Regions from separate parts of the Candidatus Pantoea communis genome, predicted to be linked through region 1. Evidence: predicted binding sites of a transcription regulator. Region 1 holds the regulator's gene; each other region holds the start of a gene.
What was found. The regulator sigma-54, encoded in region 1, starts transcription at its own class of promoters, with help from an activator protein. The targets are predictions, from matches to a motif close to GTTGGCACANNTTTCGCTNT.
Positions count from the first base shown of each region.

Region 2: a site for sigma-54 is predicted at 5,817-5,836, ahead of glnA (glutamate--ammonia ligase). Genes of this name have one in related genera too.
Region 3: a site for sigma-54 is predicted at 3,109-3,128, ahead of F3J37_RS12125 (gamma-glutamyltransferase family protein). Genes of this name have one in related genera too.
Region 4: a site for sigma-54 is predicted at 5,969-5,988, ahead of glnK (P-II family nitrogen regulator). Genes of this name have one in related genera too.

Region 1 is NZ_VWXC01000028.1:10,056-17,853, forward strand. Features, by position in the region: gene arcB (aerobic respiration two-component sensor histidine kinase ArcB) at 1-806, shown strand, start outside; gene mtgA (monofunctional biosynthetic peptidoglycan transglycosylase) at 1,685-2,407, shown strand; gene npr (PTS phosphocarrier protein NPr) at 2,414-2,686, opposite strand; gene rapZ (RNase adapter RapZ) at 2,683-3,537, opposite strand; gene ptsN (PTS IIA-like nitrogen regulatory protein PtsN) at 3,590-4,072, opposite strand; gene hpf (ribosome hibernation promoting factor) at 4,235-4,522, opposite strand; gene rpoN (RNA polymerase factor sigma-54) at 4,544-5,977, opposite strand; gene lptB (LPS export ABC transporter ATP-binding protein) at 6,026-6,751, opposite strand; gene lptA (lipopolysaccharide ABC transporter substrate-binding protein LptA) at 6,757-7,311, opposite strand; gene lptC (LPS export ABC transporter periplasmic protein LptC) at 7,280-7,798, opposite strand, start outside.
Region 2 is NZ_VWXC01000018.1:100,855-108,652, reverse strand. Features, by position in the region: gene hemN (oxygen-independent coproporphyrinogen III oxidase) at 197-1,570, shown strand; gene glnG (nitrogen regulation protein NR(I)) at 1,606-3,015, opposite strand; gene glnL (nitrogen regulation protein NR(II)) at 3,023-4,072, opposite strand; gene glnA (glutamate--ammonia ligase) at 4,259-5,668, opposite strand; gene typA (ribosome-dependent GTPase TypA) at 6,109-7,798, shown strand, end outside.
Region 3 is NZ_VWXC01000008.1:16,314-24,111, forward strand. Features, by position in the region: gene F3J37_RS12115 (AtzE family amidohydrolase) at 1-1,241, opposite strand, end outside; gene hpxX (oxalurate catabolism protein HpxX) at 1,238-1,423, opposite strand; gene F3J37_RS12125 (gamma-glutamyltransferase family protein) at 1,435-3,021, opposite strand; gene hpxU (MurR/RpiR family transcriptional regulator HpxU) at 3,197-4,036, shown strand; gene F3J37_RS12135 (transporter substrate-binding domain-containing protein) at 4,231-5,016, shown strand; gene F3J37_RS12140 (amino acid ABC transporter permease) at 5,021-5,689, shown strand; gene F3J37_RS12145 (amino acid ABC transporter permease) at 5,686-6,342, shown strand; gene F3J37_RS12150 (amino acid ABC transporter ATP-binding protein) at 6,323-7,054, shown strand; gene F3J37_RS12155 (pyridoxal-phosphate-dependent aminotransferase family protein) at 7,075-7,798, shown strand, end outside.
Region 4 is NZ_VWXC01000008.1:173,749-181,546, forward strand. Features, by position in the region: gene cof (HMP-PP phosphatase) at 1-448, shown strand, start outside; gene F3J37_RS12845 (PLP-dependent cysteine synthase family protein) at 602-1,642, opposite strand; gene F3J37_RS12850 (Lrp/AsnC family transcriptional regulator) at 1,758-2,219, shown strand; gene F3J37_RS12855 (SmdA family multidrug ABC transporter permease/ATP-binding protein) at 2,244-4,013, shown strand; gene F3J37_RS12860 (SmdB family multidrug efflux ABC transporter permease/ATP-binding protein) at 4,006-5,781, shown strand; gene glnK (P-II family nitrogen regulator) at 6,041-6,379, shown strand; gene amtB (ammonium transporter AmtB) at 6,413-7,702, shown strand; gene tesB (acyl-CoA thioesterase II) at 7,774-7,798, opposite strand, start outside.

The sequences.
Region 1 (7,798 bases):
TCGACGACAGCATGCCACTGCCGGCGCTGCACGTATTACTGGTTGAAGATATTGAACTGAACGTCATTGTGGCGCGCTCGGTACTGGAGAAACTGGGATGCAGTGTGGAAGTGGCGATGACCGGCACTGAAGCGCTGGCGATGTTTGATCCGCAGGAATTTGATCTGGTGTTGCTGGATATTCAACTGCCGGATATGACCGGACTGGATGTGTCGCGCGCTATTCACCAACGCCATGCTGGCATGGCGCTGCCGCCGCTGGTGGCACTGACCGCCAACGTGCTGAAAGATAAAAAAGAGTATCTCGACGCCGGTATGGATGATGTGCTGAGTAAACCGCTGGCGGTGCCGGCCTTAACGGCGATGATTAAAAAGTTCTGGGATTACCAGGGCGAACCGGAAGAAGAGATTCAGACGTCCTCAGACGTACACTCGCGCATGCTGCTCGATGTGGAGATGCTGGAACAGTATATCGAATTGGTCGGCCCAGGATTGATTACACAAAGCCTGACGATGTTTGAACAGATGATGCCGGGCTATCTCGACGTGCTGGATTCCAACATGATGGCGCGCGATCAAAAAGGGATTGCGGAAGAAGGGCATAAAATTAAGGGTGCTGCGGGCTCAGTAGGACTGTTGCATCTGCAGAAACTGGCGAAACAGATACAGTCACCGGAACTGCCAGCATGGTGGGACAATGTGCAGGAGTGGATCGACGAATTAAAACATGAGTGGCTGCATGACGTTAACGTGTTACGCGAGTGGGTAGCTGAAAGGGAAAAATCTTCGGACGCCAGAAAAAAATGACCCCAGTCGAAACTGGGGTGCGCGAATACTGCGCCAACACCAGGGAAATGGGTACTGCTACTATCGTTAGAAGTCGAATAGATCAGCAACAGTATGGTATTGGTTAACGCTTCGAAATCACCTTAACAAATTCGCCAACGCTTGTGACAAGATTCATTAAATTGTGTGAAGTTGAGCAGCGATTAAATACAGAAAACATTAATTTGCTGACACAGTCAAGCAAGGAATTAATTTCTTTGCCGTATTGCACTATTTTTGACCAATTGTTCTGCTTTTTGCCTGAATTTCCTTCAGCCTGAAGCAGGAAAAGCCTGACAGCTGCACTGAAATTCCTAATCAGCCGAAAAATCGGAGTTAATTGAGCTTAACATGCTGATAATAGTTAATAAATAAGGTGGTTCTGGAGGGTTATCCAAAACGTTTTGGAAACCCTCTGCTGAAAGTTCCAGTTTAAAGTTTTGCGGTGCAATGTAAACCAAACGGAAGGCTAAATCCTTTACCATTGTCAGGGCTAATCATGATGATGTTGACGCGATTTCAGCCACGTTTATTGAAACGGCTGCGCTCATCAGTGCGCTTATTCAAACGCTTTGAAAGTTTATTGTTAAGTATTGTGAAAGTTTAAATGTGATCTTTATCACTTTGTATGAAGTATCCGATTGTAAGGGTTTTGCTGGGTTTTTCACCATGGAACCGATTCCCTCATGATGGAAGTGCTTGATGTGATTGGCTCTAATAGAGGAACGATGATGACGCAGGTAATAACTTCATCTCTAACTTTCACGCGATAAGCGGTAAAGTTTTGCCCAGGATTACAGGTAATCAAAATTGTGACCGGGGTGATTGATTAATGCAGGGAACAGGTAAGAGAAAATTGCATGAGTAAGAGTAAAGGGAAAATGGGGCAACGCCTTAAAGTGCTGATTGCTAAAGTGCTGCTGGCGTGGTTGGGAATTTGGCTGGCAGGCATCGTGATCTTTGCCTTTTTACCCGTGCCGTTTTCCGCGGTGATGGTGGAGCGTCAACTGGGTGCCTGGTTCAGTGGTCGGTTCGACTATGTGGCGCACTCCGATTGGGTCAGCATGGATGAGATTTCTCCGTGGATGGCGCTGGCCGTGATCGCTTCTGAAGATCAAAAATTTCCGGAGCACTGGGGCTTTGATGTCGATGCGATACAAAAAGTACTGGATAACGATGGCTCAGAACAGATGCGTGGTGCCTCAACACTGTCGCAGCAGACCGCAAAAAACCTGTTCTTATGGGATGGCCGCAGCTGGGTGCGAAAAGGGCTGGAAGCCGGTTTAACCGTGGGGATCGAAACGGTGTGGACGAAGCGTCGCATTCTGACGGTATATTTGAATATTGCTGAGTTTGGCAACGGCGTGTTTGGTGTGGAAGAGGCTTCACAGCGCTATTTCCACAAACCAGCCAGTCGTCTGACGATTTCTGAAGCGGCGCTGCTGGCGGCAGTACTTCCAAACCCGATTCGCTTCCGCGCTGATGCACCTTCCGGATATATACGAATGCGCCAGCAGTGGATAATGCGCCAGATGCGTCAGTTAGGTGGGGAAGGTTTCCTCGTTCGCTACAAATTGCATTAACAGCAATTAGTCTTCGTCAAACCCAGCTTCAAACAGCTCAATCACCGCAGCCAGCGCCTCGACTTCCTGCGGGCCGCTGGCTTCAATCTCGATATGGCCGCCTTTCGCGGAGTCGAGCATCAACAGCGCAATCACGCTGCTGGCTTCGGCTTCCGTACCGGCTTCATTTCGCAGCAGCACTTCTGCGTCAAAACTCTGCACCAACTCGAACAGTTTCATTGCTGGGCGCGCATGCATGCCCAGCTTATTGCGAATCTCAACGACTTGCTTCACGGTCATGATTTACGTTTTTCCAGAGTGCGATGACGAGACTGCACATTTTTGCCGCGTGAACGGAAGTAATCTGCCAGCTGTTCGGCGATGTAAACCGAACGATGTTTACCACCGGTACAGCCAATCGCGACCGTTAGGTAGCTGCGGTTGTTGGTTTCCAGCATCGGCAACCACAGCTCCAGATAGCTGCGCGTCTGGTAAATGAAGTTATGTACTTCAGTGTGGCGGTCGAGGAAAGCCGCAACAGGACGATCAAGCCCGGTCATCGGACGCAGCTTGGGATCCCAGTGCGGGTTTGGCAGGAAACGCACATCGAAGACGTAATCGGCATCAATGGGAATGCCGTGTTTGAAGCCGAAGGACTCAAACACCATGGTCAGCTCACGCTCACGTTTGCCCAGCAGGCGCGTGCGCAGCATTTCAGCCAACTCATGAACCGACATTTCGGACGTATCGATGATCAGGTCGGCGCGCGAACGCAAAGGCTCCAGCAGATCACTCTCTTCATCAATCGCGCTTTCCAACGACAGATTCTTGCTCGAGAGCGGATGCAGACGGCGTGTATCACTGTAACGCCGTATCAGCGTGTTGCGATCGGCGTCCAGGAACAGTAACTGTGGTGAAAACGAATCCGGCAGATTGTTGAGCGCGGTTTCAAACACTTCTGGCGATTCAGGCATGTTGCGCACATCAATGCTGACGGCCGCCGAGATATTGCGTTCCGTTAAGGTGTTCGCTAATTCCGGCAGCAGTACCACCGGCAGGTTATCGACACAGTAAAATCCCATGTCTTCCAGGGCACGCAGTGCGACCGATTTTCCTGAGCCTGACCGACCGCTAACGATCATCAGCACCATCACATTTCTCCCGTTTTAAACCGGCGAACACGCCGGTCAATGTGTCTGTCGCTTAAGAGTGTTCTTCCTGAGCTTCTGTGATAATGGCATAGAGCTCTTCATCACTCTGTGCCGCGCGCAAACGGCGGCAGACGGTTTTGTCCGCCAGACGTTTCGCGACCAGCGACAGTGTATGCAAATGGGTTTTGCACTGGTCTGCAGGCACCAGCAGAGCAAACAGCAGGTCAACCGGTTGGTTGTCCACGGCATCAAAGGCAATCGGCTGGTCGAGGCTGATAAACACGCCAACGGCGCGTAGCGTATCCTCCTCCAGCTTGCCATGAGGAATAGCGATGCCGTTGCCAATGCCAGTACTGCCCATGCGTTCACGGGTCAGGATGGCTTCAAAAAGTGTCTGGTGCGGCAGATTGAGCTGCTTCGCTGCCAGCTCGCTGATAATTTCCAGCGCGCGTTTTTTACTCTGGCAGTGTACGCCGCTACGGGTACAGTCCAGTGAGAGGACCGAGCTCAATTCCAGTGTCAGATCGTTGTTCATCATCGTTTCACTTGCGAGTTCACATAGCCGCAAGGTTAACGCCATTCATAGCACAATGGCGAGTCTCCCGTTGGCGCTTGCACAGATGACAAAACGGGGCGGTTAACCCGCCCCATTTGCGCTCAGAGTGCCGAACCAGTCAGCACTCTGCAAGCATGAAGGTTAGTGTTTTTTCAGTTTGTCTTTGTGTTTGGTCAGCTGACGGGAAAGCTTGTCGATTAACCCGTCGATGGCCGCGTACATGTCTTCCGCTTCCCCTGTGGCGTGCAGCTCTCCGCCGTTGACGTGCAGTGTTGCTTCCGCAATCTGCGTCACCTTCTCCACTTTCAGAACAATATAAACCTGATTGATACGATCAAAGTAGTGTTCCAGTTTGGCAAATTTGCTATTTACAAATTCGCGCAGCGGTTCAGTGATTTCAACATTCAGTCCGGTCAGATTTAGCTGCATAGGTCTTCCTTCTTCGTTCGGTCAAACCAACTGCTTACGCTGGTTTGATGGCGGTATAGATAAAGACTCGCGATATTTAGCAACCGTACGTCGCGCCACCATGATGCCCTGATCGGATAACATGGAGGTGAGTTTGCTGTCGCTCAAGGGTTTTGCGGGGTTTTCCGCGGAGATCAATTTCTTCACCAGGGCACGGATCGCCGTGGAAGAGGCTTCGCCACCGCCTTCGGTATTCACATGGCTGGAGAAAAAATATTTTAATTCAAAGATGCCACGCGGGCTGTGCAGATACTTTTGCGTGGTCACACGGGAAATGGTGGATTCATGCATGTCCACGGCCTGGGCGATATCTGCCAGCACCATCGGCCGCATGTATTCCTCGCCCTGTTCAAAGAACGCCTGCTGCTGCTCGACAATACAACGCGTCACTTTGAGCAGTGTGTCGTTGCGGCTTTCGAGGCTTTTAATCAGCCATTTGGCTTCCTGCAAATTACTGCGAATGAATTGGCTGTCGCTGTCGTTACGTGCGGAACCGCCCATCGCGGCGTAATGTTGATTGATCTTCAGGCGCGGCAAGCTGTCTGAATTCAATTCAACGGTCCAGCGCTTACTGGTTTTACGCACCAGTACATCAGGAATCACATACTCGGGTTCGCTGGTGTTGATCGATTGGCCGGGACGGGGATCGAGTGACTGAATCAGCAGCATCGCGTCTTTCAGCACTTCTTCCTTGAGGCGTGTTACACGCATCAGGCTGCGAAAATCGTGGTTGGCCAGCAGATCCAGATGTTCACTGACGATCAACCGCGCTTCTGCCAGCATTGGCGCATCGGCAGCATATTGTGAAAGTTGCACCAGCAAGCAGTCACGTAGATCACGTGCACCGACACCGACAGGATCAAAGCGCTGAACACGCTTCAGCACCGCTTCAACCTCTTCCAGCGTCAGCTCTTCATCACCAATGCTGTCGCAGATGTCCTGGACGGAAACGGTGAGATAGCCGGTATCATCAATGGCGTCGACAATTGAAGTGGCAATCGCGCGGTCGGTATCCGTAAACGGCGTGAGCTCCACTTGCCACATCAGGTAGTCCTGCAGTGACTGGGTGGTTTCGCCTTGATAAACCGGCAGCTCATCATCCTGGTAATCGGTACCCGTGCCAGAAGGCGTTCCCGCGGTGTAGATTTCATCCCAGGTGGCGTCGAGTGGAAGCTCCTCGGGCATCTCTTTCTGTTCGAGGGCTTCACGTGTGTCTAACGAGTCGCTCTCCTGATGCTCACGTGAATCGACTTCTTCATGCAGATCGGTTTGCTCAAGCAGCGGATTGCTTTCCAGCGCCAGTTGCAGTTCCTGCTGGAGTTCAAGCGTAGAGAGTTGCAGCAGACGAATGGCCTGCTGCAACTGTGGGGTCATCGCCAGCTGTTGGCTGAGCCTGAGTTGCAAACCTTGCTTCATAATTCTGCTTGAATTTCCTAAGCAAATGTCGTGAATAACGACACCTTATCAGAGTCTGAACTCTTCGCCCAAATAAACCCGTTTAACCTGCTCATCTGCAAGAATTTCATCCGGCGTGCCATGCGCGATCAGATGTCCCTGGCTCACGATGTAAGCACGTTCGCACACCGCAAGCGTTTCACGCACGTTGTGATCGGTGATCAACACGCCAAGACCGCTGTCGCGTAGGTGTTCGATGATTTTTTTGATATCGATGACTGAGATCGGGTCAACACCGGCAAAAGGTTCATCCAGCAGGATAAATTTGGGGTTGGCTGCCAGAGCGCGAGCGATTTCAACACGGCGGCGTTCACCACCGGAAAGCGCCTGCCCCATGCTGTCACGCAGATGCTCAATGTGAAACTCTTCCATCAACTCATTGGCACGATCCTGACGCTGCTCTTCCGTTAAATCATCGCGGATTTGCAACACCGCCATCAGATTGTCGAACACGCTTAGACGGCGGAAGATTGACGCTTCCTGCGGCAGATAGCCAATACCACGGCGCGCTCGCGCATGCAGCGGCAAAATACTGATATCTTCGTCATCGATCACGATGCGGCCTGCATCACGCGGCACAATCCCGACAACCATATAGAATGTGGTGGTCTTGCCGGCACCGTTTGGACCCAGCAGGCCGACAATCTCGCCAGATTTTACCTGCAGGCTGACATCTTCCACCACGCGGCGGCCTTTATAGGCTTTCGCCAGGTTTTCAGCGACTAATGTGGCCATAGCGATCAGTTACTCTTTTTAGGGCTCGTGGACGAGCCGTTTTTGTCCTGCAGCTGCGACGGCACCAGTACGGTGGTGACGCGTTTGCTTTCGCCCTGGCTAAAGGCCTGCATTTTCTGCTCTTTCACCAGGTAAGTGATGCGATCGCCTTTGATGTTGCTGTCCAGCTGCTGAATGAAGGCATTGCCCGTCAGTTCAACGAAATCGTTCGCCAGCTCATAATGCAGTTTTGAGGCGTGGCCCTGCACGGGTTTGCCGTTATCCTGCATCTGGTAGAAAGTGGCGGGAGCGCCGTAGGCATCCACGATAGTTTTTTTACTGTCGCCACCTGGACGTGTGACCACCACTTTGTCAGCGGTGATTTTGATTGAACCCTGGGTCACAATGACATTGCCGGTAAAGGTCGCCACGTTGCCTTGCAGATCCAGCGCCTGATTCACCGAATCAATATTAACGGGTTTGTCAGAGTCTCCCGTCAGGGCCAGCGCGGGCAGGCTGGTCGCCAGTAAGGCGCTCACCAACAACAACTTAAGGCTGTTTTTGTTCATTTTGGATTTCATAGGAAGTTTTGACCTTTTCAAGCAGCTGGGCATTCTTGGTTCGTAAATTGCCGCGCATCTTCATGCCAGTGGAATTAAAACTGCGGCCAAATAGGGTGACTTGATCGTCAGATGTCACATCCTGGGTGACCAGATTAACCTGAGCCGTATCGGTAATAATGCGCTCAAGTTGAGAATCCTGGGTCAGGGTATTCACTTCGACGTGACCATATAGATACAGCATACGATCTTTGGTCAGCTTTGCCTTATCGGCACGTATTGTCCAGGTGGGCACTTTATTTTCATCATACGTGGTTGCAACCGGATTATCGAACCAGCTCACCTCATCTGCCGCAAAGTAAGTCACTTTATCCGAGATCAGTTTGTACGCCAGCGCGCCCGTGGGGTTGTACACCACAGAATGGGACTTCTCGCTGGTATAGGTTGGCTCCTGGCTATTGGTCGCCACCGGCGCTTCGCTATCGTCCTGGTTGGTGAGATTCCAGCC
Region 2 (7,798 bases), on a different contig from region 1:
TAAACAGGTATTCGCTGATGCTTTGGCCTGGATCAATTTTAGCGCTGCTGCTGACATGTTATCTCCTGTGGTTATTGTTTAAACTTCGTCGCCTGTCGCGTCTGAAGTCGCGTTTACGCCGGCGTACGGCTCACCGCTATCTCTCCTCTTCTGCAACGCGACCCTCCCTCAAACGACGTCACCGTAAGGAGTGAGCATGTCATCGCAGCAGATTGAATGGGACCAGCGGCTGATTGAAAAATACAATTACGCGGGTCCGCGTTACACCTCATACCCCACTGCGCTGGAGTTCAATGAGAACTTTGGCGAGGCAAGCTTCCAGTTTGCGGTTGAACGCTATCCTCAACGTTCTCTGTCGCTGTATGTCCATATTCCGTTCTGCCATCGCCTTTGCTACTTCTGCGGCTGTAATAAGATTGTGACGCGCCAGCTGCACAAGGCCGATCGCTATCTGGATGTGCTGGAGCAGGAAATCCGCCAGCGTGCGCCGCTGTTTGCCGGACGCCGCGTCACGCAATTGCACTGGGGCGGTGGTACGCCAACCTTTCTCAACCAAGCTCAGGTCAGCCGGCTGGTGGCGCTGCTGCGTGGCCATTTTGAGATTGCTGATGACGTTGAGATGTCGATCGAAGTCGATCCACGCGAAATTGAGCTGGCGATGATCGATCATCTGCGTGCTGAAGGTTTTAATCGCCTGAGTATGGGTGTGCAGGACTTCAATAAGGCGGTGCAGGAGCGTGTCAATCGCGTGCAGGATGAAGAGACTATCTTCGGGCTGGTCGAGCGCGCGCGTGCGCGAGGATTCCGCTCAGTCAGCCTGGATCTGATTTACGGCCTGCCGCTCCAGACGCCCGAAAGCTTTGCCTTCACCTTACAGCGAGTCATCGCGCTTAATCCCGATCGTCTCAGCGTATTCAATTACGCGCACATGCCGACGCTGTTTGCTGCACAACGCAAAATCAAAGATGAAGAGCTGCCCGGTGCGGAACAGAAGCTGCAAATCCTGCAGCAAACCATTGGCACCTTAACGGATGCAGGCTATCGGTTCATCGGGATGGATCACTTTGCCAAACCGGATGATGAGCTGGCCATTGCGCAACGTGCGGGTGAACTGCACCGCAATTTTCAGGGGTACACCACGCAAGGCGAGACTGAGCTGGTGGGATTTGGCGTCTCAGCGATCAGTATGCTGGGAGACAGTTATGCTCAGAACCAAAAAGAATTGAAAGAATACTATGCCAGCGTGGAGCAGAGCGGGAACGCGCTATGGCGTGGTTTGACACTAAGCGACGATGACTGTCTGCGCCGTGATGTCATCAAAACGCTGATTTGTCATTTCTCATTAGATTTCGCGGCGATTGAAGCGCAGTGGCCGATCACCTTCGAAACCTATTTTGCGGAAGATTTAGCTTTACTGGCGCCTTTGATGGCGGATGGTTTGCTGGAACGGCGTGGGCGTAGTCTGCATGTCACAGGAATTGGGCGTTTACTGATTCGTAACATCTGCATGTGCTTCGATCGTTATCTGCGCCAAAAGGCTCGCATGCAGCAATTCTCGCGGGTGATATAAAAATCAGGGGAGCATCGCGCTCCCCTGATTCTCACTTATTCCATTCCGAGCTCTTTCAGTTTACGCGTCAGGGTATTACGACCCCAACCCAATAAACGTGCGGCTTCCTGCTTGTGTCCCTGAGTGTGACGCAGGGCGGTGGTGAGCAGCGTGCGCTCCATCTCCGGCTGCGCTTCAGAGAGCAGGTTTTGATGACCGGAACGCAGCGCGCGGTCCGCCCATTGTGCCAGCAAGGTGGCCCAGCTATCCGGCAGAGACTGCACTGGATTGTCCGGCGTGCTCGACTCAAACAGCTCCGGCGGCAGATCCTGAATCAGTACTTCCTGGCCTGCAGCCATCACGGTTAACCAGCGGCAGGTATTTTCCAGCTGGCGTACGTTACCGGACCAATGCAGGCGCGTCAGCGCGGTTTCGGTTTCCGGATGCAGAATCTTCGCTTCGACGCCCAACTCACGCGCGGCGACTTGCAGGAAGTAGCGCGCCAGACGTGGGATATCTTCACGACGCTCACGCAGCGGCGGTAAGTGCACGCGAATCACGTTCAGGCGATGGAACAGATCCTCACGGAACTTGCCTTCCTGCACGCGCAACTCAAGGTTTTGGTGGGTTGCCGCGATAATACGCACATCCACTTTCACCGGTGCGTAGCCGCCCACGCGATAGAACTGGCCATCGGCCAACACGCGCAGCAAGCGGGTTTGCACGTCGAGCGGCATATCACCTATTTCATCAAGAAACAGCGTGCCCCCATCGGCCTGTTCAAAACGGCCCTGACGGATCTGATTCGCCCCGGTAAAGGCCCCTTTCTCATGCCCGAACAATTCGGATTCGATCAGGTCTTTTGGGATTGCCGCCATATTCAGCGCGATAAACGGTGATTTGGCACGCGGGCTGTGACGATGCAGCGCATGCGCCACCAGTTCTTTACCGGTACCGGATTCACCATTAATCAGCACGCTGATGGAAGAGCGCGACAAACGGCCAATAATACGGAACACATCCTGCATCGCTGGCGCTTCGCCAATGATGTCGGTTGTCGGGCCGCTTACCGGCTGATTACGCGGCTGCTGCTGTTCCTGATAGTGACTGATCGCACGTTCAACCAGCGCGACCGCTTCATCAATATCAAACGGCTTGGGCAGATAATCGAACGCGCCTTGTTGATATGCGCTGACGGCGGCATCAAGATCCGAATGCGCGGTCATTATGATGACCGGTAGCATTGGGTGACGCTGTTTAATTTGTTTCAGCAGCGCCAGTCCATCCATGCCCGGCATGCGAATATCCGATAACAATACATCTGGGGTTTTACTTGAGAGTGCATCCAGCACCTCATTGCCGCTGTCAAATGTCGCGCAGCTCAAACCGGCTCCAGTGAGCGCACGTTCAAGCACCCAGCGGATGGAGCTATCGTCATCGACGATCCAGACTATCCCTCGTTGCATAGAAACCTCACTGGCGAATAGGCAGGTAAACCGAGAATTCGGTATGTCCTGGCCAACTGTTAAATTCTATTTTTCCTGAATGCTGATCGATCAGGCTGCGGGCGATGGAGAGACCTAAACCGGTGCCTCCTTCTCGACCACTCACCATCGGATAGAACAGCGTGTCCTGTAGCTGAGCAGGAATCCCAGGGCCATCATCTTCGATATCAATACGTGCCACCAGGCGATAACGGGTGCCGTGCAGCGTCAGCTGGAACGCGGTACGGGTGCGGATCACGATAGTGCCACCTTCGTCACCCAGCGCCTGCAACGCATTACGCACTACGTTGAGTAGCACCTGCTCAATCTGATCGGGATCGTGTGGCAGCTCGGGCAGGCTCGGGTCGTAATCACGCACCAGCGAGACATTGTCCGGCAGCTCCATCGAGACCAGATTCACCACGCGCTCCGCCACCTGATGAATGCTTTGTGTGACGTGCATACCGGGCTGTTGGGGCCCCAGTAAACGATCAACCAGATTACGCAGGCGGTCCGCCTGTTCGATAATAATCCGGGTATATTCATGCAGCGAAGGATCGGGCAGAGCACGCGTTAATAACTGCGCGGCGCCGCGTAAACCTCCGAGCGGGTTTTTAATTTCATGCGCCAGTCCGCGCACTAAATCACGTGCAGCGACCTGCTGAGCATGTTGCAGCTGTTCCTGGCTGAGACGGCGTTGATTATCCATCGGCGCCATTTCCAGCAGGATAAGACCATCGGGTAGACGCTGTGCGGTCAGCGACATAATGTGCGCGCGGCCATCGACCACTAACGTCACTTCGCTGTCGGTAAAGCCCTGGCCTGCTCCAAGACTCTCGCTCATCACCTCAATATTCAGCGAAAAATAGCCGGTTAATTCCGGTAATGGCGTGCCGAACAATTTGCGTGAGCTTTGTGCCAGTAATTGCTGCGCTGCCGGGTTGGCATAATGGATAACCAGATCGTTATCGACCAGCAAAATACTGTTGATTAGAGAGTTAAGAATCTGCCCCGCGTCGGGCAATGTGCCAGTTGCCATACAGCGTTCCTCTGCACTAATTTAGTGCATTATAGCCTTTTGGGACTGAAAACTATCATTCGAACGATGAATTCGCGGTGAAAAAAGCCCATCCGGAGATGGGCTAAAGTTTCCACGGCAACAAAAAAACGTTCAGGTTATTTACGCCGCCAATCAGCGGCGTGAAATGCGCTGAAATTTTTTAAATTAAACGCTGTAGTACAGTTCGAACTCAACTGGGTGCGGAGTCATGCGCACGCGGTCAACTTCTGGCTTACGCAGTTCGATATACGCGTCGATAGCGTCATCAGTGAACACGCCGCCACGGGTCAGGAACTCGCGGTCTTCGTTCAGTGCGTTCAGTGCTTCTTCCAGAGAACCTGCAACTTTTGGAATCTCAGCTTCTTCTTCCGGTGGCAGGTCATACAGGTTTTTGTCCATCGCATCGCCAGGGTGGATCTTGTTGATAACACCATCAAGACCCGCCATCAGCAGCGCGGTGAAGGCCAGGTATGGGTTAGCCGCTGGATCCGGGAAGCGTGCTTCGATACGACGTGCTTTCGGGCTCGCAACCACTGGGATACGAATTGAAGCTGAACGGTTACGTGCTGAGTAAGCCAGCATAACAGGTGCTTCGTAACCCGGGACCAGACGCTTGTAAGAGTTGGTGGTTGGGTTAGCCAGGGCGTTGATCGCTTTAGCGTGCTTGATGATACCGCCGATGTAGAACAGAGCAGTTTCAGACAGGCCGCCGTACTTGTCGCCAGAGAACAGGTTCACGCCGCCTTTTGACAGGGACATGTGGCAGTGCATACCAGAACCGTTATCGCCGAACATTGGCTTAGGCATGAAGGTTGCAGTTTTGCCGTACGCGTGAGCAACGTTGTGCACCACGTATTTGTAGATCTGAATTTCGTCAGCTTTTTTGGTCATGGTGTTGAAGCGGGTAGCCACTTCGTTCTGACCAGCAGTAGCAACTTCGTGGTGGTGAGCTTCAACCACCAGGCCCATCTGCTCCATGGTCAGACACATAGCAGAACGGATGTCCTGAGATGAATCGACTGGTGGAACCGGGAAGTAACCGCCTTTCAGACCTGGACGGTGACCTTTGTTACCGCCTTCGTATTCTTTACCGGTGTTCCATGCCGCTTCGATATCATCGATAGCCACGTGTGAACCTGAAGTAGAAGAACCGAAACGGATGTCATCGAACAGGAAGAACTCTGGCTCTGGTCCAAACAGCACGGTATCCGCGATGCCTGAAGAACGCAGGAACTCTTCTGCACGTTTAGCAATGGAGCGTGGGTCACGGTCGTAGCCCTGCAGCGTGCCTGGCTCGAGGATGTCACAACGGATGATCAGCGTTGGATCTTCGAAGAAAGGATCCATAACTGCAGTGGTCGCATCCGGCATCAGCACCATGTCTGATTCGTTAATGCCTTTCCAGCCACCGATGGATGAGCCATCGAACATTTTGCCTTCTTCGAAGAAGTCAGCGTTAACCTGGTGAGCAGGGATAGTAACGTGCTGTTCTTTACCTTTGGTATCGGTAAAACGCAGGTCAACAAACTTAACTTCGTGCTCGTTCATCATCGAGAGGACGTGTTCAGCGGACATACTTAAACTCTCCTGGAAATGGTCATAATCGTCATGGTGAGAGAACTTCGTTGCCTGGAATGTGTCACGCTTACTGACCACCCCTAACCAAGATCTCGGCAAGCTCTTTTCAACCGTTGTATAACTGTCGTTTTCGCTTGAAAGATATAAAGCGAATTCTGTGCCAACTTTATTACAATGGTAAAAATGGCGCTGTGACGCGCTCTTTCGTGAGTCGGTCACTGCACCAGTATGGATGATGCGCACTAATTTGGTGCTTCATAGATCAATTTTCGCCCCAAAAAGGTGCAAAACCCCATTGCAGTGCAGATTAATGCACCGTTATTGGTGCTAAAAAACAGCACTAAGATAAACTTTAAGGGAATACTGTGATCATGTTCAGTCTTTCGCTTAATCCGTGTACAATACCGCGTTATTTCTATAATGCCTGAGGCAAAGCTGTGATCGAAAATTTGCGTAACATCGCCATCATCGCGCACGTTGACCATGGTAAGACCACCCTGGTTGACAAGCTGTTACAACAGTCTGGTACGTTTGATGCTCGTACCGAAGCGACTGAGCGCGTAATGGACTCCAACGATTTGGAGAAAGAGCGTGGGATTACCATCCTCGCAAAAAACACCGCCATCAAATGGAACGACTACCGTATCAACATCGTTGATACACCAGGACACGCCGACTTCGGTGGTGAAGTGGAACGTGTTATGTCCATGGTGGATTCGGTGCTGCTGGTTGTAGATGCGATGGATGGCCCTATGCCGCAAACCCGCTTCGTAACCAAAAAAGCCTTTGCTCATGGTTTGAAGCCGATTGTAGTCATCAACAAAGTTGACCGTCCGGGCGCGCGTCCTGATTGGGTTGTTGATCAGGTGTTTGACCTGTTCGTTAACCTCGACGCGACTGACGAGCAGCTGGACTTCCCTATCATTTATGCGTCAGCGCTGAATGGTATCGCCGGTCTGGATCACAACGACATGGCAGACGACATGACCCCGCTGTACCAGGCGATTGTGGATCGTGTTTCTCCACCACAGGTTGAAGTTGAAGCCCCACTGCAGATGCAGATCTCGCAGCTGGACTACAACAACTACCTGGGCGTTATCGGCATTGGCCGCATCAAGCGCGGTAAAATCAAGCCGAACCAGCAAGTCACTATCATTGATAGCGAAGGCAAAACCCGTAACGGTAAAGTCGGTAAAGTACTGGGCCACTTGGGTCTGGAACGTATCGAGAGTGCCGAGGCTGAAGCAGGCGATATCATCGCTGTGACCGGTCTGGGCGAGCTGAACATCTCTGACACCATCTGCGACACGCAGAAGGTTGAAGCGCTGCCAGCCCTGAGCGTTGATGAGCCAACCGTAACCATGTTCTTTAACGTCAACACTTCACCTTTCTGCGGTAAAGAAGGTAAGTATGTGACTTCGCGCCAGATCCTGGAGCGTCTGAACAAAGAGCTGGTGCACAACGTGGCACTGCGTGTTGAAGAAACCGAAGATTCAGACGCATTCCGTGTGTCTGGTCGTGGTGAGCTGCACTTGTCTGTTCTGATCGAGAACATGCGTCGTGAAGGTTTCGAACTGGCGGTATCCCGTCCGAAAGTTATCTTCCGCGAATTCGAAGGCCGTAAACAAGAGCCATTCGAAAACGTGACCCTCGACATCGAAGAAACCCACCAGGGTTCTGTGATGCAGGCGATGGGTGAGCGTAAAGGCGATCTGAAAAATATGGATCCAGATGGCAAAGGCCGTGTACGTCTCGACTACATGATCCCAAGCCGCGGCCTGATCGGCTTCCGTAACGAATTCATGACCATGACTTCAGGTACTGGCCTGCTGTACTCCACCTTCAGCCACTACGACGATGTGCGTCCAGGCGATGTGGGCCAGCGTCAGAACGGTGTACTGATCTCTAACGGCCAGGGTAAAGCAGTCGCATTCGCACTGTTCAGCCTGCAGGATCGCGGTAAGCTGTTCCTGGGTCACGGTGCTGAGGTTTATGAAGGCCAGATCATCGGTATTCACAGCCGTTCTAACGACCTGACAGTTAACTGCCTGACCGGTAAGAAACTGACCAACATGCGTGCGTCAGGTACTGATGAAGCGACCACTCTGGTTCCACCGCAGAAAATGA
Region 3 (7,798 bases), on a different contig from region 1:
AAGCCGAGGAAGGAAATTGGCTGCGTTAACATGCCCATACTGGCGCGCGTCGGCAAATCCTGGCCGTTAATATGAATCGTCTCTTGCCCAATGGTGGTCGCGGTGCAAGGGGTCGCCGGCGCAATCAGGACATCGAATTGTTCAAACAGCGGTAACACCTGCTGTTGGAAATGACGGCGGAAGCGCTGCGCCTGCACATACCACGCGGAAGGCAGCATCGCTCCGGCCAGCAGACGCTCGCGAGAGTTCGGTTCGAATTGCTCGGGCATATTGCGCAAAGCGGGCAGATAGTGATTGCCGCCTTCTGAGGCGGTGAGGATAAAGGCCGCTGAACGGGCAATTTCCGCGTTGGCTAACGTGACGGCTTCGCTGGCATCCAGCGCTTGTGCCACCACTTGCACGGCGGCACGCGCTTCTTCGCTGCACCAGGTCGAAAAGAAACCACCCAACACTGCGCTACGTATGCCTTCTGCGCCTTTTACTAATCCGTCACTGGCCGGTTCCTTCGCCTGCGCAGCCTGGAAAGCATCGCTGGCATCGTGACCTTGCAGCGCATCGTACACCAGACTCAAATCTTCTACCGAGCGAGCAAACGGACCGATATGATCGAGGCTGGCGACAAAAGGATGGCTGCCACTGCGCGATAAGCGACCAAAGGTCGGTTTGAGTCCATAGATACCGCACAACGAGGCCGGCACGCGGATCGAACCATTGGTATCGGTGCCCAGTGAGAAGTGCACTAAGCCTGACGCGACAGCCGCCGCCGAGCCGCCTGAGGAACCACCGGCCACGCGGCTCAAATCGCGTGGATTATGGGTCGGGCCATAATGGGTGTTTTCGGTGGTAAAGCCGTAAGCGTAGGCATCCATATTCAGCATGCCGGAGAGCAGTGCACCGGACTGACGCAGTCGACTCACCGCCCACGCATCTTCGCGGGCCGCTGCACGTTCACTGAATAAGCTGGCACCAGCAAGGGTGCTGTGACCGGCGACATCAAACAGGTTTTTAACCGCATAAGGAATACCCGCCAGCACAGGCAATACTTCACCGCGCTGGCGTTGCAAATCGACCTGATCCGCCTCGCGCAACATACGCTGACCGGTGACTTCGGTCCACGCATTGAGTGCAGGATTGTGCTCTTCAATGGCGTTCAACGTCTGTTGCGCCACTTCACGGGCGCTAATATCACCTTGATTCAGCGCATGATTGAGCGCTTTGATGGATAACGATGCCAGTTTCATGGATGAAACACTCCTGCCACTTCCAGCCGGTCATCCAGCGGGAAAGCCATGAGCGGTTCAGCCATGGCGGCGATGCGATTGAACTGCACCAGCAATTCAGCGCGACGTGCTTCGTCCAGCTCCAGAGCCAGAATCTGTTCCATTTGAGCGATATAAGCCGCCCAGTCCGGTTGCGAATGCATGATGGTTTCCTTTAAAAGCCGGCTGCGCTGCCGTTGCTACGTGGATCGAAGGCACCTTCCAGCATGCCGTTATTGTGTCTGACGATGGCGCCAGCGTGGCCGACGACTTCGCTGAAATCAGGCAACAGCTCAACGTCATGGCCGAGTTCGCGCAACTGCTGCACCGTTTCTGCTGACATGCGCGCTTCGAGTTTGAGAGAGTCAGAGGATTGTCCCCAGGTTCGCCCCAGCAACCAGCGCGGTGCACTGACCGCCTGTTGTAGTGGCTGTCCCTGAATCACGTGGCGGGTAAAAATCGCCGCCTGCGTTTGTGGTTGGCCATCGCCCCCCATTGATCCGTAAACCATCGTGCGGCCATCTTTCAGGCGCGCAGCCGCTGGATTTAAGGTATGGAACGGTTGTTTACCGGGTTCCAGCGCCAGCAGATGGCCCGGTTGCAGGCTAAAGGCTGCACCGCGGTTTTGCCAGGTAATGCCTGTACCCGGTAACACGACGCCGCTGCCAAATTCGTGATAAATGCTCTGGATAAAGGAAACGGCCAGCCCGCTGCTGTCCATCACCCCCATCCATACGGTATCGCCAGGACCTCGCCCGGTTCCCCACGGCGCGGCTTGTTGGTCATTAATTTGCGTTGCCAGTGTGGCAAGATGATCGGCGTTCAGTAGGTCTTGCACATTGAAGTCGATATGGCGCGGATCGGTGATGTGTTCGTCGCGCAAGGCAAAGGCTTTTTTGGTGGCCTCAACAATGCGGTGCACAGTTTGTGCCTCATCCGCCTCTGCCATGTTCAACCGGTCGGTGATGCCCAGAATGGCCAGCGATACCAAACCTTGCGTCGGTGGCGTCATATTCCAGATGTCGCCCTCGCTGTGTGCCAGATGTAGCGGCGTGCAGCGGCGCGCGTGCTGTTTCTGAAGATCTTCCAGGGTGATCGGCATGCCCAGCGCGGTCATTTCACGTGCCAGATGGTGGGCCAGTTCGCCGCGATAGAAACTCTCCAGACCCTGTTCACTCAACACGCTAAGTGTATTGGCAAGCGCGGGCTGGGTAAAACGGCTACCGGCACCAGGCACGGTGCCGTCAGGCAAGAAGGTCGCAGCGAAGCCGGGTTGATCAAGCAATTCATGTTGCTTTGCGGCAGTGGCGGCAGCCTGCGATGCGGTAACAGGAATGCCATCGGCAGCATAGCGAATGGCGTCACGCAGCAAACGGGCTAACGGCAACGGCGCAGAACCTAGCTCTTCAGCTAGCGTTAACGCCTCCTGCCAGCCACTCACCGTGCCTGCTACGGTGAGCGCTGCTTTAGGACCGCGATGCGGAATATGGCTTTCGCCGTGATAGAAGTCGAGGTGGGCGAGTGAGCCTGCTGCGCCACTGGCATCGATAGCGATAGGATCGCCATTGGGCGGCACGACTAACCAAAAGCCATCGCCACCCAAGCCGTTCATGTGCGGGTAGACAACCGCGATAGTGGCCGCTGCCGCTACCATCGCTTCAATCGCGTTGCCGCCTTCGCGTAAAACCGCCAGTGCGCTTTCACTGGCGAGATGATGTGGGGTGACGGCCATACCGAGCGGGGCCATGTTGCTCTGTATCATAGTGAACTCATCATCATTGATTCTTTTGTAGGGGGATTGGGTTAGTGGTCGCCGTAATGGGAGCCCCTACAAATCCGTGAGGTGATCAAAGCAAGAGCTGTTCCAGTTTTGGTCGGACATCAATGTGGATCGATTTGTGCTAGCTTGTGATGAAACGAAAGTTACAGGACCAATGATGAAACAGCTTGATGAACGCCTTCGCAGTCACTATCCGCAACTGTCGCCGCAGGAGCAGCGTATTGCCGATTTTGTGTTTGACCATTTTGATGACCTGATCAGCTACAACAGCGCCGAGCTGGCGCGGCTGAGCGGGGTATCGAAGGCGACAGTCAGCCGCCTGTTTAAACGTCTGGGCTATGAGAAATACAAGGACATGCGTGATGAGCTGCGTACGCTGCGTCAGAGCGGGATGCCCCTCACCGACAATCGCGATGCAGTGCAGGGCAATACCTTACTGTCGCGTCATTACAAGCAGGAGATGGCCAACCTGACGCAGTGGGTGAACAGCATCGACCCGCAGCAGTTTGGCAAAGTGATTCAGGCGCTGGGTGCTGCAAAGCGGGTGTTTATTATCGGCATGCGTAACGCCTATCCGGTGGCATTGCACCTGCGTCAGCAGCTGATGCAGGCGCGTCCGCAGGTACATGTGTTACCACAACCCGGCCAGACGCTGGGCGAGGAGCTGGTGGATATCACAACGGAAGATATTGTGGTCGTGATGGCCTTCCGCCGCCGTCCACGCATCATCCGCCCGCTGATGCAGCAGCTACAGCAGAGCAACATCCCGGTGCTGGCGCTGTGCGAGCCGCAGGCACAGGGCATTATCACCCTGGCACACTGGCAGCTGTGCGCGCCGCTCGATAGCGTCTCCGCCTTTGATAGCTATGCCTCGGCGATGAGTCTGATCAACCTGCTGGCAAATGCACTGCTGCATGAAATGCTGTCGCAAGGCCGTCAGCGTATTCATCAAATTGCCGATCTTTATCAGCAACTGGATGAACTGGAACACCGATAGTGGGCACCACTTTGGTGCTTTGCACCTTTTTTGATCGGATTTTAATACGGGCGCAATGCCCGTTTTTATCGCCTTAAACTCCGTGTTTATTCGTTTTTCTTCCCTTTGCGCCCCACACCCTGCGGTTGGCACATTAGTTGCAAATCGTTTTATCAAGAATCTTTTGTTTCACGATAAACTCACCGGGGTGCATAATGAAAAAAGTTTTACTGGCAGTCGCAGGCGCAGCATTGCTGATGGCTCAGGTCGGCAGTGCGATGGCCGATCAGCTACAAGACATTCAGAAGCGTGGCGTCATCCGCATTGCGGTGCCGCAGGACTTCCCGCCGTTTGGTTCAGTCGGTACCGATTTACAGCCACAAGGCTATGACATCGACATGGCCAAGTATCTGGCGAAGCAGATGAAACTGAAGTTGCAGCTCGTCCCGGTCTCCAGCGCCAACCGCGTGCCTTATCTGCAAACCGATAAAGTGGATCTGGTGATCTCCAGCATGGGCAAAAACGCCGAACGCGAGAAAGTGATCGATTTCAGCCGTGCCTATGCGCCGTTCTTCCTCGGCGTATTTGGTCCAAAAGGCGAGCCACTGAAAGATGCGGCGGCATTGAGCGGCAAATCAATTGGTGTGACGCGCGGTGCAGTGGAGGACATGGTGTTGAGCGATGTGGCGCCAAAAGATGCGCAGGTGAAGCGTTATGAAGATAACAACACCACGCTGTCAGCTTACCTGTCAGGTCAGGTGCAGTATGTCGCGACCGGTAACCTCGTGGTGGCTGCCATTGCGCGCCAGAACGCAGAAAAAGCGCCGGTGCCGCAGTTCATGCTAAAAGATTCACCGTGCTTTATCGGCCTGAAGAAAGATGAGCCAGCGCTGAAAGACAAAGTGAACGTGTTGATTGAGCAGGGCATTAAAGACGGCACGCTGAACAAGCTGTCAGAAGAGTGGCTGAAAGCCCCACTGCCAGCTAACCTCGGCGCATAACGCAATGATTGGGCAACTCAATTTTGCAGATCTCTGGCCGCACTGGCCAGAGTTACTGGCAGGGCTGTGGGTCACGATTCAGATAACGGTGCTGGCCACCGTCGGCGGGGTGAGCCTGGGGATTCTCGGCGCGGCACTGCGCAGTGGCAAACCGAGCTGGGCGAGTCGCATCTGGGGCGTTTATGTCGAACTGATCCGTAATACGCCATTCGTGGTACAGCTGTTTTTTATCGTCTTTGGTTTGCCCAATCTTGGTCTGAAACTGACGGCGGGCGAAGCAGCGCTGCTGGCGATGTTGATTAACCTTGGCGCGTACAGCACTGAAATTATCCGCGCCGGGATTCAGGTGACGCCGAAAGGGCAGTGGGAAGCGGGCCGTGTGCTGGGGTTGACCCGCACGCAGACTTTTATCCGCGTGGTTCTGCCGCCGTCGCTGCAACGTATTTATCCGGCGCTAGTCAGCCAATGCATCATTGTGATGCTGGGTTCATCGGTGGTGTCGCAGGTGTCGTACGAAGAGCTGACCTTCGCCGCCAATCTGATTCAGTCACGCACTTTCTTGAGTTTTGAAGTCTATCTGGTGACCACGTTGATCTACCTGGCGTTGTCGATTGCCATGCGACAGCTGCTGCTGGCGATGGGGCGTAAATGGTTTGGAGCGCAGCCCGCATGACAACCTTTACTGACTGGGACATCCTTCGCAACCTGCTGCTGGCGGCGCGCTGGACGATTTTACTGTCGCTGGTGGCCTTTTTTGGCGGCACGCTGGTGACCTTACCGCTGCTGTTTTTACGCCTGCTGAAGCGCCCATGGTTGACGCGCCTGATTCGCTGCTACACCGAACTGTTTCAGGGCACGCCGTTGTTGATGCAGCTGTTCCTCGCCTTCTTTGGCGTCGGGCTGTTTGGCATTGATGTGGCGCCCTGGACCGCCGCTTCGCTGGCATTAACTTTCTACACCAGCGCATTTTTGGTGGATATCTGGCACGGCAGTATTCGTGCGCTGCCGAAGGGCCAGTGGGAAGCATCGCGTTGCCTCGGACTGACTTTTGGTCAAACGCTGTTTCGCGTGGTGGCACCGCAGGCGATTCGCATCGCCATTGCGCCGACCGTAGGCTTTGCCGTTCAGGTGATTAAAGGCACCGCGCTGGCCTCGATTATCGGTTTCGTCGAGCTGACGAAAGCCGGCACTATTTTGAACAATGTGACGTATCAGCCCTTTAAGGTATTTGGCCTGGTGGCGCTGGGTTACTTCCTGATGTGTTATCCGCTGTCGCGTTACAGCCAGTACCTGGAGAAAAAATTCAATGCCGCTCATCACCATTAATCAGGTCCAGAAGTACTACGGCGACAACCACGTCCTGAAAGGTGTCGATCTGGATATCGACAACGGCGAGGTGATTTCGATCATCGGCCGCAGCGGCTCGGGCAAAAGTACCTTGCTGCGCTGCATGAACGGACTGGAGGGCTACCAGGAAGGCAGCATCAAACTCGGCGGTATGACGATCACCGACCGTGAATCCCAGGCGCGTGAAATCAGCCGCTCGGTGGGCATGGTGTTCCAGAACTTCAACCTGTTCCCGCACATGACCGCGCTGGAAAACGTGATGCTGGCGCCGCGCCGGGTGCTGAAGAAAAGCGAAGCCGAATGTCGCGAGCTGGCGACGCAGATGCTGGAGAAAGTCGGCCTCGGCGAACGCATCAACTACTACCCGGCCAATTTATCCGGTGGACAACAGCAGCGCGTGGCGATTGCCCGTGCGCTGGCGATGCAGCCGAAAGTATTACTCTGTGACGAGATCACCTCAGCGCTCGATCCTGAACTGGTGGGCGAAGTGCTGAAGGTGCTGGAACAGCTGGCTGCCGAGGGCATGACCTTGATCCTCGTTACACATGAAATGAACTTCGCCCGTGATGTGGGCGATCGCGTGGTGTTTATGCATCAGGGCCGTGTCTGGGAGCAGGGTGACAGCAAAACGCTGTTTGCCAATCCGCAGACCGCCGAGCTTAAACAGTTTATCTCCACCGTCCGTCTTTAAGTCTTCAAAAGGAATAGCACATGGATATCAGTCAGTTTTCGCAAATTAATCCACCACAACGCCTGCTGATGGGCCCTGGTCCTATCAACGCCGATCCGCGTGTCCTGCGCGCCATGTCGAGCCAGCTGCTGGGTCAGTACGATCCGGCGATGACGCACTACATGAATGAAGTGATGGCGCTGTATCGTGGTGTATTTCGTACCGAAAACCGCTGGACCATGTTGATTGACGGCACCTCGCGCGCCGGTATCGAAGCGATTCTGCTCTCGGCTATCCGTCCGGGCGACAAAGTGCTGGTGCCGGTGTTTGGCCGCTTTGGCCATCTGCTGTGTGAGATTGCCCGCCGCTGCCGCGCCGAAGTGCACACTATTGAAGTGCCGTGGGGCGAAGTGTTCACCCCCGATCAAATTGAAGACGCGATCAAAAAAGTGCAGCCGCGCCTGCTGCTGACGGTGCAGGGTGATACTTCCACCACCATGCTGCAGCCGTTGGAACAACTCGGCGCCATCTGCCAGAAATATGGCGTGCTGTTCTATACCGATGCCACCGCTTCACTGGGCGGTAACGTGCTGGAAACCGATGCCTGGGGACTGGATGCGGTCTCTGCCGGGATGCAGAAGTGCCTTGGCGGTCCGTCGGGTACTTCTCCGATCACCCTCAGCCCGCAGATGGAAGCGGTGATCCGCAAACGTAAGTGTGTGGAAGAGGGCATCCGTACTGCGGATCATCAGGATGGCGATGAGG
Region 4 (7,798 bases), on a different contig from region 1:
GAGCGGCTTCCATTATCAGCTGCGCGATTTGCGTCAGATGTCGGCGCATGAGGTGACCAAAATTTGCTTTATTGCGCCGCATGAGATGCTGCAGGCGTTAAAAGTAGAGTTGCAGCAAGCCCTGGGTGAGCGCGCCAATATCTGTTTTTCCGCATGGGATTGTCTGGAAGTTCTGCCGCTGGACTGCCACAAAGGCGCGGCGCTGGCGCATCTGTGCCAGCATCTGTCGCTATCAATGGCGGATTGTATGGCGTTTGGTGATGCGATGAATGATCGCGAAATGCTGGAGCGCGTTGGCAGCGGGTTCATCATGGGCAACGCCATGCATCAATTGAAATCGTCGCTGCCGCATTTACCGATTATTGGACATTGCGAGACACAGGCGGTGTCTCATTACTTAAATCACTGGATGAGCACACCACACCTCGATTATTCCCCCGAATGCTGAGGCTTACAGTGAACCGGACAGGATGTCCGGTTTTTTATTGCATACCCGTCATACTTCGAATTGCAGGTGCGTTGGCTGCACTCGTTTACCCGAATCACTTACTCCAGTAAGCTCATCGGGATGCTCTCGTTTGCCGCCTTCCTGCAATTCGAATTATTTAGGGTAAAACTCACGCAGCCACGGCTGAATATCCCCGATATGCTGCGCGACCCACTCTGGGTTGTAATAGGTGTCCGGATAACGCTCACCACTGTCGCACAGTAGTGTCACCAGCGAACCTTGCTCGCCATTTTCCCGCATGCGTTTCGCCACCTGCAGCATGCCCCAGAAGTTGGTGCCGGTTGAAGCGCCAGGGCGACGACCCAGAATTTTCTCCAGATGAAGCATCGCAGCCACTGTCGCGCCATCGGGTACTTTGATCATTTCGTCGATCACATCCGGTAAAAACGACGGCTCCACACGCGGACGTCCGATGCCTTCAATCATGCTGCCGCGATCGCTGCGCAGCGCGCTGTCACGACTATGCCAGAAATCAAAGAACACGGAGTGCTGCGGATCCACCACCAGCAGACGCGTATCGTGCCCTTGATAACGGATATAGCGGCCCAGTGTGGCCGAAGTCCCGCCGGTTCCCGCGCTCATCACTACGGTATGCGGCACCGGGAAAGGTTCATGCGCCATCTGACGGAAAATACTTTCTGCGATGTTGTTGTTGCCGCGCCAGTCGGTGGCGCGCTCGGCATAGGTGAACTGATCCATAAAATGACCGTTGAGTTCACGCGCCAGACGTTCCGATTCGCTATACAGCTGACAAGGATCGGCAACGAAATGGCACTCGCCGCCGTAAAAACGGATCATTTCAATTTTGCGTTTCGCCGTGCTGGCGGGCATCACGGCAATAAATGGCAGACCCAACAAACGCGCAAAATAGGCTTCTGACACCGCCGTGCTACCGGATGACGCCTCAATGATAGGCGTATTTTCGCGGATCCAGCCATTGGCCAACCCATACAGGAACAGCGACCGCGCCAGGCGATGCTTCAGGCTGCCACTCGGATGGGTGCTTTCATCTTTGAGGTAAAAGCGGATGCCCGGAAAATCCTCCAGCGCAAAGCGAATAAGATGCGTATCCGCAGAGCGTTGAAAATCGGCGTTAATTTCATTGATGGCGTGGCGAACCCAGGGCGTTTGCATGTGACGAATCCGTAATCATTATTGTGCACAGTGTAAGGCACTGGCAGGAAAATAAGGTTGCTTTAATCCGGGTATAATGCCCGAATAAGAGAAAATTTTTCTCCTGGAGCGCCGAATGCTAGATAAAACTGACCGCACTTTGCTGGCGATACTGCAACAGGATTGCACATTATCACTGCAGGCCTTGGCGGATGCGGTGAATCTCACTACCACGCCGTGCTGGAAACGCCTGAAAAAGCTGGAAGATGATGGCATTATTCGTGCGCGCGTGGCTTTGCTGGATGGGGAGAAGATGGGCCTTTCTCTCACCGCTTTCATGTTTGTCAAAACACAACAGCACAGCAGCGACTGGTTTCAGCAATTTGTTGCCGTGGTACAGCAGATGCCTGAAGTGATGGCATTCTATCGCATGGCCGGAGAGTACGATTATCTGCTGCGCATCCAGGTGGCCGATATGAAAAGTTACGATGCATTTTATAAACGTCTGGTGAATGGCGTGCCAGGCCTGATTGATGTGACCTCCAGTTTCGCCATGGAAGAGATTAAATACACCACCGCGTTGCCGGTAGCGCCCTGAACGGGCACATAAAGAGAGCGTCTTGTGCGATTATTCAGCCAATTAAGTTGGTATTTCCTGCGCGAGTGGCGGCGATATCTGGGTGCCGTCAGCTTGCTGATTGTGATTGCGTTATTGCAACTGCTGCCGCCGCATGTGGTCGGCGTGATTGTTGATGGCGTGACGCAACACACTTTAAGTAGCGGCAAAATTTTCATGTGGATCGGCGTGATGCTGGTGACGGCAGTCATCGTCTATCTATTGCGCTATGTCTGGCGCGTGCTGCTGTTCGGTGCGTCCTACCAGCTCGCGGTTGAATTACGCGAAGATTTCTATCGCCAGCTGAGTCGCCAGCATCCGGCGTTCTACTTGCGTCATCGCACTGGTGATTTGATTGCACGCGCCACCAATGATGTGGATCGCGTGGTGTTTGCCGCCGGTGAGGGCGTCCTGACGCTAGTGGATTCGCTGGTGATGGGCTTAGTGGTGCTGGTGGTGATGAGCGTGCAAATCAGCTGGGAGCTGACGCTGCTGGCGCTAATCCCGATGCCGCTGATGGCGATTGCCATTCAGAAAGATGGTTCTCGTCTGCACCAGCGCTTCAAAGTGGCCCAGGCCGCGTTCTCCAGCCTGAACGACCAAACACAGGAGAGCCTCACCAGCATTCGCATGATCAAAGCCTTTGGCCTGGAGGATCATCAATCGCAACAGTTTGCTGACATTGCGCGCGACACCGGCAAGAAAAACCTGCATGTGGCGCGAGTTGATGCACGTTTCGATCCCATCATTTACATCGCCGTGGGTTTCTCTAACCTGCTGGCGATTGCGGGTGGTGGCTGGATGGTGTGGCACGGTAGTTTGACGCTGGGTCAGCTCACCAGCTTCGTGATGTATCTGGGACTGATGATTTGGCCGATGCTGGCGCTGGCGTGGATGATCAACATCGTTGAACGTGGGAGCGCGGCATGGAGCCGTATTCGCGCGCTGTTGGCGGAAGCGCCGGCGGTGGAGGATGGGCAGAAAGTCCTGCCCGCCGACGCTGGAGATTTACAGGTCGCCATTCGTGAATTCCATTATCCCGCCAACGCAGGCGCGGCGCTGAGCCATGTTAATTTTCAACTGAAACCGGGGCAAATGTTGGGGCTGTGCGGTCCAACAGGCTGTGGTAAAAGCACGCTGTTGAGTCTGATTCAACGTCATTTCGACATCGACCAGGGTGACATTCGCTACCATAACCTGCCGCTAACGCAGCTGCGACTTGATAGCTGGCGCAGTCGGCTGGCGGTGGTGAGCCAGACGCCATTTTTGTTCTCCGATACCGTGGCCAATAACCTGGCACTGGGGCGTCCGAATGCGTCTCAGGAAGAAATTGAGCGTGTGGCGCGCATGGCCTGTGTACACGATGACATTCTGCGTCTGCCGCAGGGCTATGACACTGAAGTGGGTGAGCGCGGTGTGATGCTTTCTGGCGGTCAAAAACAGCGTATTGCCATTGCCCGCGCGCTGTTGCTGAATGCGGAAATCCTGATCCTCGACGATGCACTATCCGCGGTGGACGGTCGCACAGAGCATGAAATTCTGCACAACCTGCGGCAGTGGGGCAAAGGCCGCACATTGATCATCAGTGCGCATCGTTTATCGGCGTTGACCGAGGCCAGTGAAATTCTGGTGCTGCAACAAGGTGCGGTGACTCAGCGCGGCGATCATGACTGCCTGCTAGCGAAAGAGGGATGGTATCGCGATATGTACCGCTATCAGCAACTCGAAGCGGCGCTGGATGAAGATGAAATCGCAGAGGAGGCGAATCATGGCTAAATCGCAACGTTTGTGGCCAACCCTGAAACGCCTGCTGTCATACGGTAAACCCTGGCGAAAATCGTTGTGGCTGGCGGTTGGCATGCTCTGGATCGCGGCGGCGGCAGAAGTCACCGGTCCGGTGCTGGTGAGCTACTTCATTGATAATTTGGTGGCGAAACACCAAATGCCTTGGGCCATCGCCATCGGGCTGCTGGTGTGCTTTATTTTGCTGCAACTGCTGGCTGCGGGTTTGCACTATTTCCAGGCGCTGCTGTTTAACCGCGCGGCGATTGGTGTGGTGCAGCAGTTACGCGTGGACGTGATGAACGCGGCGCTACGTCAGCCGCTTAGTGCCTTCGATACCCAGCCGGTGGGGCAGATTATTTCGCGCGTCACCAACGATACTGAAGTGATTAAAGATCTCTACGTCACGGTAGTAGCCACCGTGCTGCGCAGTGCGGCACTGATTGGCGCAATGCTGGTGGCGATGTTCTCGCTCGACTGGCGCATGGCGCTGGTGGCGATTGTCATCTTCCCGCTGGTACTCACGGTGATGCTGATTTATCAGCGTTACAGCACGCCGATTGCACGTCGTGTGCGTAGCTATCTGGCGGATATCAATAATGGTTTCAATGAAGTGATCAACGGCATGAGCGTGATCCAGCAGTTTCGCCAGCAGGCGCGCTTTGGTGAACGCATGGGCGAGGCCAGCCGCTCACACTATCTGGCGCGCATGGAAACTCTGCGACTGGACGGTTTCTTGTTGCGTCCGCTGTTGAGTCTATTTTCGGCGGTGATTCTCTGTGGGCTGCTTATGCTGTTCAGCTTTGCCACGCCCGGGGTGTTTGAGGTTGGCGTGCTTTACGCCTTCATTACCTATCTGGGACGCCTGAATGAACCGTTGATTGAGCTCACCACGCAGCAATCGATGCTGCAGCAGGCGGTGGTTTCGGGCGAGCGTATCTTCGAACTGATGGATGCCACACAACAGGGCTACGGTGGCGATAATCAGCCGTTGGCTTCTGGGCGCATTGCCTTGCACGATGTCAGTTTTGCCTACCGCGATGATCGGGATGTGCTGAGCCACATTAGTCTGGAGGTTCCGGCGCGCGGTTTTGTGGCGCTGGTGGGGCATACAGGCAGTGGCAAAAGTACGCTGGCGAATTTACTGATGGGATATTACCCGGTGACACGCGGTAGCATCGAGCTGGATGGTCGCCCCTTACCGCAGTTGACGCATGAAGCGTTGCGGCAAAGCGTCGCGATGGTGCAGCAGGATCCGGTGGTGCTGGCTGATACCTTGTTAGCCAACGTGCGGCTGGGACGCGATATCCCGGAAGAGCAGGTGTGGCAGGCACTGGAAAAAGTGCAGCTCGCCCCGCTGGCACGATCGATGTCAGAGGGCATTCATACGCGGCTGGGTGAACAAGGCAACAATCTGTCGGTCGGGCAAAAACAGTTGCTGGCGCTGGCGCGAGTGCTGGTTTCGCTGCCACAAATTTTGATTCTTGATGAAGCGACTGCCAACATCGATTCCGGTACCGAGCAGGCGATTCAGCATGCGCTGCGTGCACTACGCCAGCACAGCACGCTGGTGGTGATTGCGCACCGTCTTTCTACCATCACTGAAGCGGATCAGATTCTGGTGTTGCACCGTGGTCAGGTTGCCGAGCGGGGCACGCATGCACAGTTGCTGGCTCAACAGGGGCGTTACTGGCAGATGTATCAGCTACAGCAGGCGGGTGATGAACTCGCGGCGAGCATACCCGCGCAAGCAGAAGGGTGAATTGCACCTTTTTTGCGCAGATTTATCGGATTGTTCTGTATTGATGCACTTCTTTGAGGCTTAAAGCACCAAAGGGGTGCAATATTGCAACACCTTTCTTTTGTCCTGTTTCCAAACTGAGCCACCCATCACATAACGAAGTGCGATACAGCGCGTCCAGACCACTGACTGCTCACCTTTTTTCATTTATGGCACAGCGTTTGCTTATATCTCCTCGTGTCCGCGAGACTCACTCAATTTATTATCTGGAGGGGAACGTATGAAGCTGGTTACCGTGGTAATCAAACCATTTAAGCTGGAGGACGTGCGTGAAGCTTTATCCTCCATTGGCATTCAGGGACTGACTGTTACCGAAGTGAAGGGGTTTGGTCGCCAGAAAGGTCACGCAGAGCTTTACCGCGGTGCCGAGTACAGCGTGAACTTCCTGCCAAAAGTTAAAATTGATATCGCGATTGCGGACGATCAACTCGATGAAGTGGTGGATGTCATCAGCAAAGCCGCTTACACCGGCAAAATTGGCGACGGCAAAATCTTCGTCGCAGAACTGCAGCGCGTTATTCGTATTCGTACCGGCGAGACCGACGAAGCAGCACTGTAACTGGGGCTCTGAATTGTGATGGGATGGAAAGAAATGAATAAAATGATGACTAAGTTGGGCCTCACCAGCCTGGCACTGTTACCGTCTCTGGCCATGGCGGCAGCACCTGCCGTTGCGGACAAAGCGGATAACGCCTTTATGATGATCTGTACCGCTCTGGTACTGTTTATGACGATTCCGGGCATCGCCCTGTTTTACGGCGGTTTGATTCGCGGTAAAAACGTCCTGTCGATGCTGACCCAGGTTGCCGTGACCTTCGCATTAGTCTGCGTGCTGTGGGTGATTTACGGTTATTCACTGGCCTTCAGCGAGGGCAACGCCTTCTTCGGTAACTTCCAGTGGGCGATGCTGAAAAATATCGAGCTGAAAGCGGTGATGGGCAGCTTCTATCAGTATATTCACGTCGCGTTCCAGGCTTCCTTCGCCTGTATCACCGTGGGCCTGATTGTGGGCGCGATTGCTGAACGTATTCGCTTCTCAGCAGTACTGATTTTTGTGGTGGTCTGGTTGACGCTCTCTTATCTGCCAATCGCACACATGGTGTGGGCTGGCGGTCTGCTGGCGCAAGACGGCGCGCTGGACTTCGCTGGCGGTACCGTTGTTCATATCAACGCAGCCGTTGCGGGTCTGGTGGGTGCTTATCTGGTGGGCAAACGTGCTGGCTTCGGTAAAGAAGCGTTCAAGCCGCACAACCTGCCAATGGTCTTCACCGGTACTGCGATTCTGTATGTGGGCTGGTTCGGTTTCAACGCCGGTTCTGCTTCTTCAGCTAACGAAATCGCAGCATTGGCCTTCCTGAATACTGTTGTGGCGACTGCAGGTGCGGTGCTGTCATGGGTGTTCGGTGAGTGGGCAATGCGTGGCAAACCTTCTCTGCTGGGTGCGTGTTCTGGCTTTATCGCCGGTTTGGTTGCTATCACCCCGGCTTGTGGTTATGTCGGTGTCGGCGGCGCGCTGATTATCGGTCTGGCCGGTGGCCTGGCAGGTATCTGGGGTGTGACCACCCTGAAGAAATGGCTGCGTGTGGATGACCCGTGTGATGTGTTCGGTGTGCACGGCGTGTGCGGTATCCTGGGTTGTATTCTGACCGGTGTGTTCGCCTCCTCTTCACTGGGCGGCGTGGGCTACGCAGAAGGCGTGACCATGGGCCATCAGGTTTGGGTTCAGCTCTTCAGCTGCGGCGTGACCATTGTCTGGTCAGGTGTTGTCGCCTTCATCGGCTTCAAACTGGCGGATATGATCGTTGGCCTGCGTGTTCCAGAAGATCAGGAACGTGAAGGTCTGGATGTGAACAGCCACGGCGAGAACGCTTACAACCAGTAAGAAATGCGCGGTAGAAGAGCAGTGCGCTAAAATTATAAAAAGACGAGGGGGCGATAATATCGCCCCTTTTTTTATGCGTCGCGTTGGCGCATGACG